Regions from separate parts of the Thauera sp. SDU_THAU2 genome, predicted to be linked through region 2. Evidence: riboswitches for the same ligand, from Rfam matches in the RefSeq annotation. Region 2 holds a riboswitch; the other holds the start of a gene.
What was found. A riboswitch is a leader RNA that binds a small molecule or an ion and turns the genes downstream of it on or off. The one in region 2 is predicted to bind cobalamin.

Region 1 (4,409 bases), 2.3 Mb from region 2:
ACCGTTGCCGACAGCGACCTGCCGTCGCGCCGTCTGCTGCTTTCCACCCAACTGGTCTTCAACATCGGCTTCTATGCCATCGTGCCCTTCCTGGCCCTGCACATGAGCCAGAACCTGGCGCTGGCGGGCTGGATGGTGGGCCTGGTGCTGGGGGTGCGGACCTTCTCGCAGCAGGGCATGTTCTTCATCGGCGGCACGCTGGCCGAGCGTTACGGCTGCCGCACGCTGATCCTGTGCGGCTGCGTGGTGCGCATCGCCGGCTATCTGTGCTTCGCCGCTGCCGATTCGGCGGCGATGCTGCTGCTCGGCGCCTGCCTCACCGGCATCGGCGGCGCGCTGTTCTCGCCCTGCATGGAGGCGCTGGCGGCGCGCATCGATGCGCAGCCTGACGGCAAGGGGCGCAACATCTTCGCCCAGTTCGCGGTGTATGGCGAAGTGGGCGCGGTGGCGGGGCCGCTGCTCGGCAGCCTGCTGTTCGACATCGGCTTCATGCAGATGGCGCTGGTCAGTGCCGGCGTGTTCCTGCTGGCGCTGCTGGTGCTGTGGTCGCGGCTGCCGGCGCTGAAGCCGGCTGCGCCGGGGGCGGGCGGCTGGGGTTGGCGCGAGCTGTTCGCCAACCGTCCTTTCCTGCTGTTCATGCTGTTCTACAGCAGCTATCTGCTGAGCTATAACCAGATGTACCTGGGCCTGCCGGTGGAGCTGGAGCGTTCGCAGGGCGGCGCGCGCGACATGGCCTGGCTGTTCGCGCTGGCCTCGGTGCTGGTGGTGAGCTGCCAGATGCCGCTGGCGGCGCTGTGCAAGCGCCTGCCGCCGCGGCTGCCGCTGGTGCTGGGTTTTGCGCTGCTGGCGGCGGCTTTCGTCAATCTGGCGCTGTGGTCGGCCATCCCGCCGCTGGCCGGCATCTGGCGCTTGCTGCCGGCAGTGCTGACGGTGGTATTGCTGACGGCCGGCCAGATGTGTGCGGTGCCGGTGGCGATGGCGCTGGTGCCGGTCTTCGCCCGCCGGCGCCTGCTGCCGGTGCATTACGGTGCGCTGGCCTCGGCCGGCGGGCTGATGGTGCTGTTCGGCAACATGCTGCTGGGCAAGCTGTTCGCCGGGATACCGGCCGAGCCGGGCGCCGGTGTGCTGGCCTGGAGCGTGGCGGCGGCCTTTCCGGCCTCGAGTACGCTGTATTTCGCCTTTGCCCGGGCCGCACTGCCCCGCCCGGCATGACGCCAGCACAGGACAGGACGATGATGCAATGCGCCAAATGCTCGGGCTATAATCGCGCCGCACCGGTTTCCGCAAGGAATTAATTGGGAATCCGCAAGGGCCGCATGGCCCCAAACGGAACTGCCCCCGCAACTGTAGGCGCCGAGCCTGCTCCACGATGCCACTGGCTTGCCCGGGAAGGCTGGAGCGAGGCGACGAAGCGCGAGTCAGGAGACCTGCCGGCCGCATCGTTGACCATAGACCGGCGGGGTGTCCGGGAAGGGCAATCCCGCGACGGCCTCGGCCTGTCCTCATCCGGGATGTGCTTTCCATGCTGCACACCGCCATGTATACGCCCAATTGGAGATCGCATCCATGGCACTGCCCAGCCTCGAAGTTTCCCGCCTTGCCGTTCTGTTCGCCGGCCTCGGCCTGTCCGCCGCCGCCTTCGCCGCGCCGACCCAGTACCCGCTCACCGTCGAGAACTGCGGCCAGCAACTGAAGTTCGCCAAGGCGCCGACCAAGGCCGTGACCATCGGCCAGGGCGGTACGGAAGCCTTCTACGCGCTGGGCCTGGGCGACAAGCTGGTCGGCACCTCGCTGTGGTTCAACTCGGTATCGCCGGAATTCGCCGAACAGAATGCCAAGGTCGAGCGCCTGGCCGACAACGACCCGAGCTTCGAGGCGGTGCTCGGCAAGCGTCCCGAACTGGTTGCCGTGCAGTTCGAGTGGATGGTCGGCCCGCAAGGCGTGGTCGGCACCCGCGAGCAGTTCCATGACGTGAACATCCCGACCTACATCCTGCCGTCCGACTGCGAAGGCAAGGACAACCTGGTCGGCGCCGACGGCACCCGCCTGCAGCCTTTCGACATCGCCAGTGTTTACAAGGGCGTGCAGCAGCTCGCGCAGATCTTCGACGTGCAGGCGCGCGGCGAAGAGCTGGTGAACAGCTACAAGGCCCGTGTCGCCGCTGCCCAGGAAAAGGCGCGCGCGAACGGTGCGGACAAGCTGTCGGCGGTGTTCTGGTTCTCCAGCGCCGACCTCGAGATCGACCCCTATGTGGCTGGCCGCAAGGGCGTCGCCGACTACATGCTGGCCTCGCTGGGCATCCGCAACGTCATCGAGTCCAACGAGGAATGGCCGACCGTGGGCTGGGAAACCATCGCCAAGGCCAACCCGGACATCCTGATCATCGCGCGCATGGATCGCCGCCGCTTCCCGGCCGACGACCATGAGAAGAAGCTCGAATTCCTCAAGTCCGACCCGGTGACGCGCAACATGGAAGCGGTCAAGCACAAGCGCATCGTCATCATGGACGCCGATGCCATGCAGGCCAGCACCCGCATGGTCGCCGGCATCGAGCAACTGGCCGAGGAAGCCGCCAGGATCAAGCGATGAGCCGTGCCGGCCATTCCCTGGTCGTGCCCGTTTTCGGGCACGGCCTGTGGGTTGTTCCGCTGCTGTGCCTGGCGGTGGCCGCCGGCGTGGCGATCGGCGAGACGCCGATCAGCCTGCCGGTGATCGGCCAGGTGCTGGCGAACAAGCTGTGGGAGGCCGGTTATGTGCTCGACCCGATCGACGAGGGCATCGTCTGGAACTACCGCCTGACGCGCACCATCGTCGCCGCCGCCTGTGGCGCGGGGCTGGCTATTTCGGGCCTGATCCTGCAGTCGCTGCTGCGCAACCCGCTGGCCGAACCCTATCTGCTGGGCATCTCGGCCGGTGCGTCGACCGGTGCGGTGCTGGTCACGCTCGCCGGCATCGGCGCCGGCGCGATCTCGCTGTCGATGGGCGCTTTCGTCGGTGCCATCGCCGCCTTCCTGCTGGTGGCGATGCTGGCGCATTCGGCGCGCGGTGGCACCGGTGGCGGCCAGATCATCCTCGCCGGCATCGCCGGCTCGCAGCTGTTCAATGCGCTCACCGCCTTCCTGATCACCAAGTCGGCGAGCGCCGAGCAGGCGCGCGGCATCATGTTCTGGCTACTGGGCAATCTCAGCGGCGTGCGCTGGCATTCGGTCACGCTGGCGGTGCCGGTGGTGCTGGTCGGCCTGCTGGTCTGCATCTGGCATCGCCGTTCGCTGGACGCCTTCACCTTCGGCGCCGACTCGGCCGCCAGCCTCGGCATTCCGGTGCGGCAGGTGCGCCTGGTGCTGATCGGCTGTGCGGCGCTGGTGACGGCGGTGATGGTGTCGATCGTCGGTTCGATCGGCTTCGTCGGCCTGGTCATTCCGCACGCGGTGCGCCTGCTGGTGGGCGTGCGCCATGCCCGCCTGGTGCCGCTCAGCGCCTTGGCCGGAGCCTTGTTCCTGATCGCCGCCGACGTGCTGTCGCGCACGCTGATCAAGGGCCAGGTGCTGCCGATCGGTGTCATCACCGCGCTTGTCGGTGCGCCGGTGTTCGCGCTGATCCTGATCCGCGGAGGGCGCCGCTGATGGGCATGTCGACGGCCCGCCCGCCGGTGCTGGCGTGCGAGAACCTGAGCTATGCGGTGGGGGAGACCTGGCTGCTGCGCGACGTCGGCTTCAGCGTGCACGAGGGCGAGAACCTCGGCATCGTCGGCCCCAATGGCTCGGGCAAGTCCACGCTCATCAAACTGCTGACCGGCATCCACAAGCCGGCCAGCGGCGTGGTGCGCCTGCTCGGCCAACCATTGGCGAAGATGCGCCGCCGCGACATCGCCCAACTGCTGGCGGTGGTCGAGCAGCACGCCGAGACGGGCGATGCCATCCAGGTGCGGGATGCGGTCGAGCTGGGGCGCACGCCCTGGTTGTCGGCGCTGGCGCCGTGGACCCGGGAGGACGAACGCATCGTCCTCGAAGCGATGCGCGACGTCGCCATCGAGCACCTGCAGAACCGCATCTGGCACAGCCTGTCCGGCGGCGAGCGCCAGCGCGTGCATATCGCCCGCGCACTGGCGCAGCGGCCGACCGTGCTGGTGCTGGACGAGCCGACCAACCACCTCGACATCCAGCATCAGCTCTCGCTGCTCAAGCTGGTCCATACCCTGCCGGTGACCACGGTCGCGGCGCTGCACGACCTCAACCAGGCCCTCGGCTGCGACCGCCTGGCGGTGATGGAGCGCGGACAGATGGTTGCGCTCGGCGCGCCGCACGAGGTGCTGACGCCCGAACGCCTGCGCACCACCTTCGGCGTGCAGGGCCACTGGCTGACCGATCCGCTGGACGGCGCACGCGTGCTGCGCTTGCGCCAGCTTTCAA
Region 2 (4,409 bases):
GCAGATTGGAGCTGCGCGACACCCAGTCGAAACCCAGCTCGATGTTGCGGCTGCGCTCGGGCTTCAGGCCGGTATTGCCGAGCAGCCCGTCCTCGAACGAGTAAAGCTGGTAGGCGGTGGGCAGCTTGAAGGCGGTGCCGATCTGGCCGCGCAAGGCCCACTGGTCGTCGAGCTGGTAGCGCGAACTGAGGTTCCACACCGTGGCGCTGCCGCCGCCGCTCATTTTCTCGTGGCGCACGCCGACGGCCGGTTGCCATTTCGGTGCGGATTCGAATACCGGACGGAACTGCACGTAGGCGCCATAGGCTTCGGCCTGGTGGTCATGGACTTCGGTGATGTCGTCGCGGGCACGGTAGCGCTGGCTGTCCACACCGAACACGAGTTCGTGCGCGCCGGGCAGCACGGCGGTGGCCTGGGCCTGCACGCCCCAGTCCTTGAAGCCCCAGTAGTCCTTGTCGTTGATCACGCTGATGCCGCCGCCCGGCAGGTTGTAGACGCGGGTGTAGTCGGTGTCCCACTTGTTGAAGTGGCCCTTGACGAAATAGCGGAAGCTGTCGTTCGGCGCATGCTCGAAGGTCGCCGTCAGGATGTGGTGGTCGCGGACGTTGCGCGTGTCACGGTTTTGCGTCGGCCGGGCGAAATCGAGATCGGCGTCGGTGTATTGGTAGAACAGCTCGGCGCGCGCATTGTTGCCGAAGTTCTGCGCCAGCTTGGCGCCGACCGTGGTGACTTCGTAGGCGCGCTTGCGCTTGGTCAGCGTCGCCGTGGTGTCGCTGCGGCGATAGGGCTCGTAGCCGTCGGATTCGTTGTGGCTGGCGAAGGCGAGGAACTCGAATGCGCCGAGGCCGTTCTCGAACACGCGCTCGACGCGGCCTTCGGCATTGATGCCGCCGAAAGTGTCCACGCCGATGCTGGCCTGGCCGGAATATTCGCTGCTCCGGGCGCGGCGGGTGACGATGTTGATGACGCCGGAAATGGCCTGGGTGCCGAAGAACAGGCTCTGCCCGCCCTTCAGCACTTCGATGCGCTCCACCGCGGCGGCCGGCAGCGTATCGATGTAGATGCCGCCGTACAGGCGGTTGTTGAGGCGCACGCCGTCGAGCAGGATCAGGGTGTCGTCGGTGCGGCCGCCGAGCAGCGACACCGCGGTGTAGTCGAAGGGGCCGTTCTTGGGCGCGATGAACAGGCCGGGCACGTACATCTGCAGCACCCGCGCCACGTCCGCGCTGGGGCCAGCGCGCTCGATCTGCTCGCGGGTGACGATTTCGGTCTTGCTGCCGAACTGGGCCAGTTCGGCGGTGGTGGTGGTCTCCACCGAGGGTGCCTCGATCACGACGCTGTTGAGCGTGACGGTGGGCGTCACGGCCCACAGCGGCTGGCACAAGGCCGCGCAGGAGAGCGCCAGCGCGGAGCGGAGGCCTTGAGGAATGGAAGTTTTCATGATGTGTCGCATCGCCTGCAAACGGCAAAAAAGTACGTGCAGACCGTGCGTCCCTGCGGCGACAGCAGACGATTGCGGCATGCGACGGAGAAAGCTTCTGCCGGCACGCGCACAAAAGACGGACAACCCACACCCCGGAGTTGGTACTTCTTCCTGATCCGGCCGGTCTTCTGGCTCGCCTTCGACCGATGCCACCGCCTTCCCGGGCAACTGAACGGCCCAGTGGCATGGATGGCGGCATCTGAAAGGTTTACAGCAGCGGGGGCTGCGCCGGGATGGCGAGGCTGACGAGCCTCGTGTACCGGACTTCCCGTTTCACCCGGCCACGCGGCTGCGCGGACGGACACCGGATCAAGTGGCGGCGAGCATACGCAATCGGATGTAGCGTCGCAAGCTTGTGCCTGCACTGCGAAACCCGGCTTGCCAGGCATCGGCGTCGCTGCCGTAGCGATATACTGCCCGTCGCGTCGATGTGGCTGCGCACCTGTGCGTGGCGCGATCGACGAGAACTACAGGTGCTGGGCATCCACCTTCGAGGGAGGTGCCTGGGTAAACGGGAACAAGGTGCGTGCGGCCGGAGCGATGATGGCTTCGGTGGCACAAGGCCTTGGCTGCCCCCGCAACGGTAAGCACATCGGGATTCACCCCGGCTCCGGCCGTCGAGCGATCGACGCCCGGGCCAGCCACTGATGCGCCACGTGGCTTCCGCCGAGGAAGCGCGCGAACGCATCGGGAAGGCGGTGAGTCCGGTATCCGGCGCTGTGCGCCCGGATACGCTGTGCGAGCCCGGAGACCGGCCTGTTGGCGTCGTGCATCCCGCGTCGGATGCGCGGCTTTTGGCAACAGACCGTCTGCGGGGAAGCAGGTGGTGGCTCCAGGTGGTCCGGATGTCGTGTGCATCGGGTGACGTGGTGTGCCGCTGCGCATGTCCGGACGGTCAGCACTGCGATCTGACCATGAAACTCACCAAATCTTGTGTTTCCCGCCGTAGCCCGGCGAAGCTTCGCCCGCTCCCCTTCGCCCTGCTGGCGGCATTCCTGTCCGCGCCCGCCGTGGCGCAGACCACCTTGGCACCGGTGGAGGTGACGGCCGTGCCCGACGGCAGCCTGGGCCTGAACCGGCCGTCCGCCACCGGCAGCCGCACCGGCCTGTCCGCGCAGGAGCTGCCAGCCAGCCTGGAGCAGATGGATGCCGACACGATGCGCCGGCGCGGCGACTTCGGCGTCGTCGAGGCCGTCACCCGCACGACCGGCCTGACTTCGCAGGGCACCGGCGGCAACGGCGGCCTGTCGTTTTCCGTGCGCGGTTTCGCGGGCGTGAATTCGGTTGGTGTCGCCGAAGACGGCGCGCGCATCGGCACCGCCGCCGGCACGATCAACTATCCCAACACCAGTTGGGGTTACGAGCGCATCGAAGTGCTGCGCGGCCCGGCTTCGATCGTCTCTGGCGCCGGCACGGCGGGCGCCGTCATCAACGCGGTGCGCAAGCAGCCCAGCCGCGAGCGTTCCACCGAACTGCTGCTGGGCCTGGGCCAGTACGACACCTACCGCCTGGGCTTGGGCGCCACCGGCCCCATCGGCGAGATCGCCAGCTATCGCGTCGACGTCTATGGCCACCAGTCGGATGCCAAGCGCGACCATGCGCGTTCGCACGGCGGCAAGCTCATGAGCACGCTGCGACTGCAGCCGTCGAGCGATCTGCGCTTCGAACTTCTGGCCGACTTCAGCGAGCAGAAGCCGGGGGACTACTGGGGCACGCCGGTCTACAACGGCAAGGTGATGAAGCATCTGCGCCACGAGAACTACAACGTCACCGACGGCGTCGTCCGCTACAAGGACACCCGCCTGCGCGCGCGGGCCGAATGGACGGCCAACGAGTGGCTGAGCATCCGCAACGAGGTCTATCACTTCGCTTCCGACCGGCACTGGAAGAACGTCGAGGGCTATCGCTACGACCCGGCGACGGACACGGTGTCGCGCTCCGACTACCTGGAAATCTTCCACGACCTGGAGCAGACGGGCAACCGCCTGGAAGCGACCATCACCGCCGGCCAGCACAAGGCGGTGCTCGGCTGGGAATACTCGCAGGCCGACCTGCGGCTTTCCAACAACGCGCCCTACGGTGGTTCGTCCAGCGTCGATGCGCGCGATCCGATCCATGGTCTGTGGGTGAACCCGGGCGTCACCCAGCCCAAGACCGATACCGACACCACCCAGAATGCCTTCTACTTCGAGGATGCCTGGCGCTTCAGCGACAAGTGGCAGCTGCTGTTCGGCGCGCGCCGCGACCTGAGCGACTACGACCGCCGCGACCGGCTGACCGGCGTGTCCTTCGGCAAGAAGCTGTCCGGCACTTCGTGGCGGCTGGGGCTGACGCACTTCGTCAGCGACGATCTCAGCGTTTATGGCCAGGTCAGCAAGGGCTACGACCCGATCGACAACATGCTGTCGCTGAGCCTGGCCAACAGCGCGTTCAAGCTCGCTTCGGCGAAGCAGGTCGAAGTGGGCCTGAAGCAGCAGTTCGGCCAGGGCCTCGGCGAATGGACGGCGGCGATCTACCGCATCGAGAAGGACGACATCATCACCCGCGACCCGGTGCAGCCGGCGATTTCGGTGCAGGGCGGCAGCCAGCATTCCAAGGGGATCGAGTTGACTGCAGTGCTGCGGCCGACCCGGCAGCTGATGTTCGAAGGCAACTACGCACTGATCGATGCCGAGTTCGACGAACTGGTCGAAGCCGGTGGCGCCGACCGCGCCGGCAACCGGCCTGCCAATGTGGCCCGCAACATCGCCAACCTGTGGGGGCATTACCTGATCGGCGACTGGCAGGCTTCGCTGGGTGCGCGCTATGTCGGCAAGCGCTACGCCAACAACGCCAACTCGCTGACGCTGCCGTCCTACACCGTGTTCGACGCCGCCATCAGTTGGCAATACGACCAGAACACCACGCTGCGGCTGCTCGGCCGCAA

Region 1: it holds a riboswitch for cobalamin, as region 2 does, so the genes downstream of both, AAFL97_RS12520 (ABC transporter substrate-binding protein) here and AAFL97_RS23390 (TonB-dependent receptor plug domain-containing protein) in region 2, are expected to answer to the same signal.

Annotation. Positions count from the first base shown of each region.
Region 1 covers NZ_JBBWUN010000003.1:2,369,150-2,373,558, reverse strand. Annotated here, with positions in the region: gene AAFL97_RS12525 (MFS transporter) at 1-1,212, shown strand, start outside; cobalamin riboswitch at 1,259-1,450, shown strand; gene AAFL97_RS12520 (ABC transporter substrate-binding protein) at 1,567-2,589, shown strand; gene AAFL97_RS12515 (FecCD family ABC transporter permease) at 2,586-3,623, shown strand; gene AAFL97_RS12510 (ABC transporter ATP-binding protein) at 3,623-4,409, shown strand, end outside.
Region 2 covers NZ_JBBWUN010000003.1:4,643,626-4,648,034, forward strand. Annotated here, with positions in the region: gene AAFL97_RS23390 (TonB-dependent receptor plug domain-containing protein) at 1-1,441, opposite strand, end outside; cobalamin riboswitch at 1,585-1,807, opposite strand; cobalamin riboswitch at 1,938-2,257, shown strand; gene AAFL97_RS23395 (TonB-dependent receptor) at 2,398-4,409, shown strand, end outside.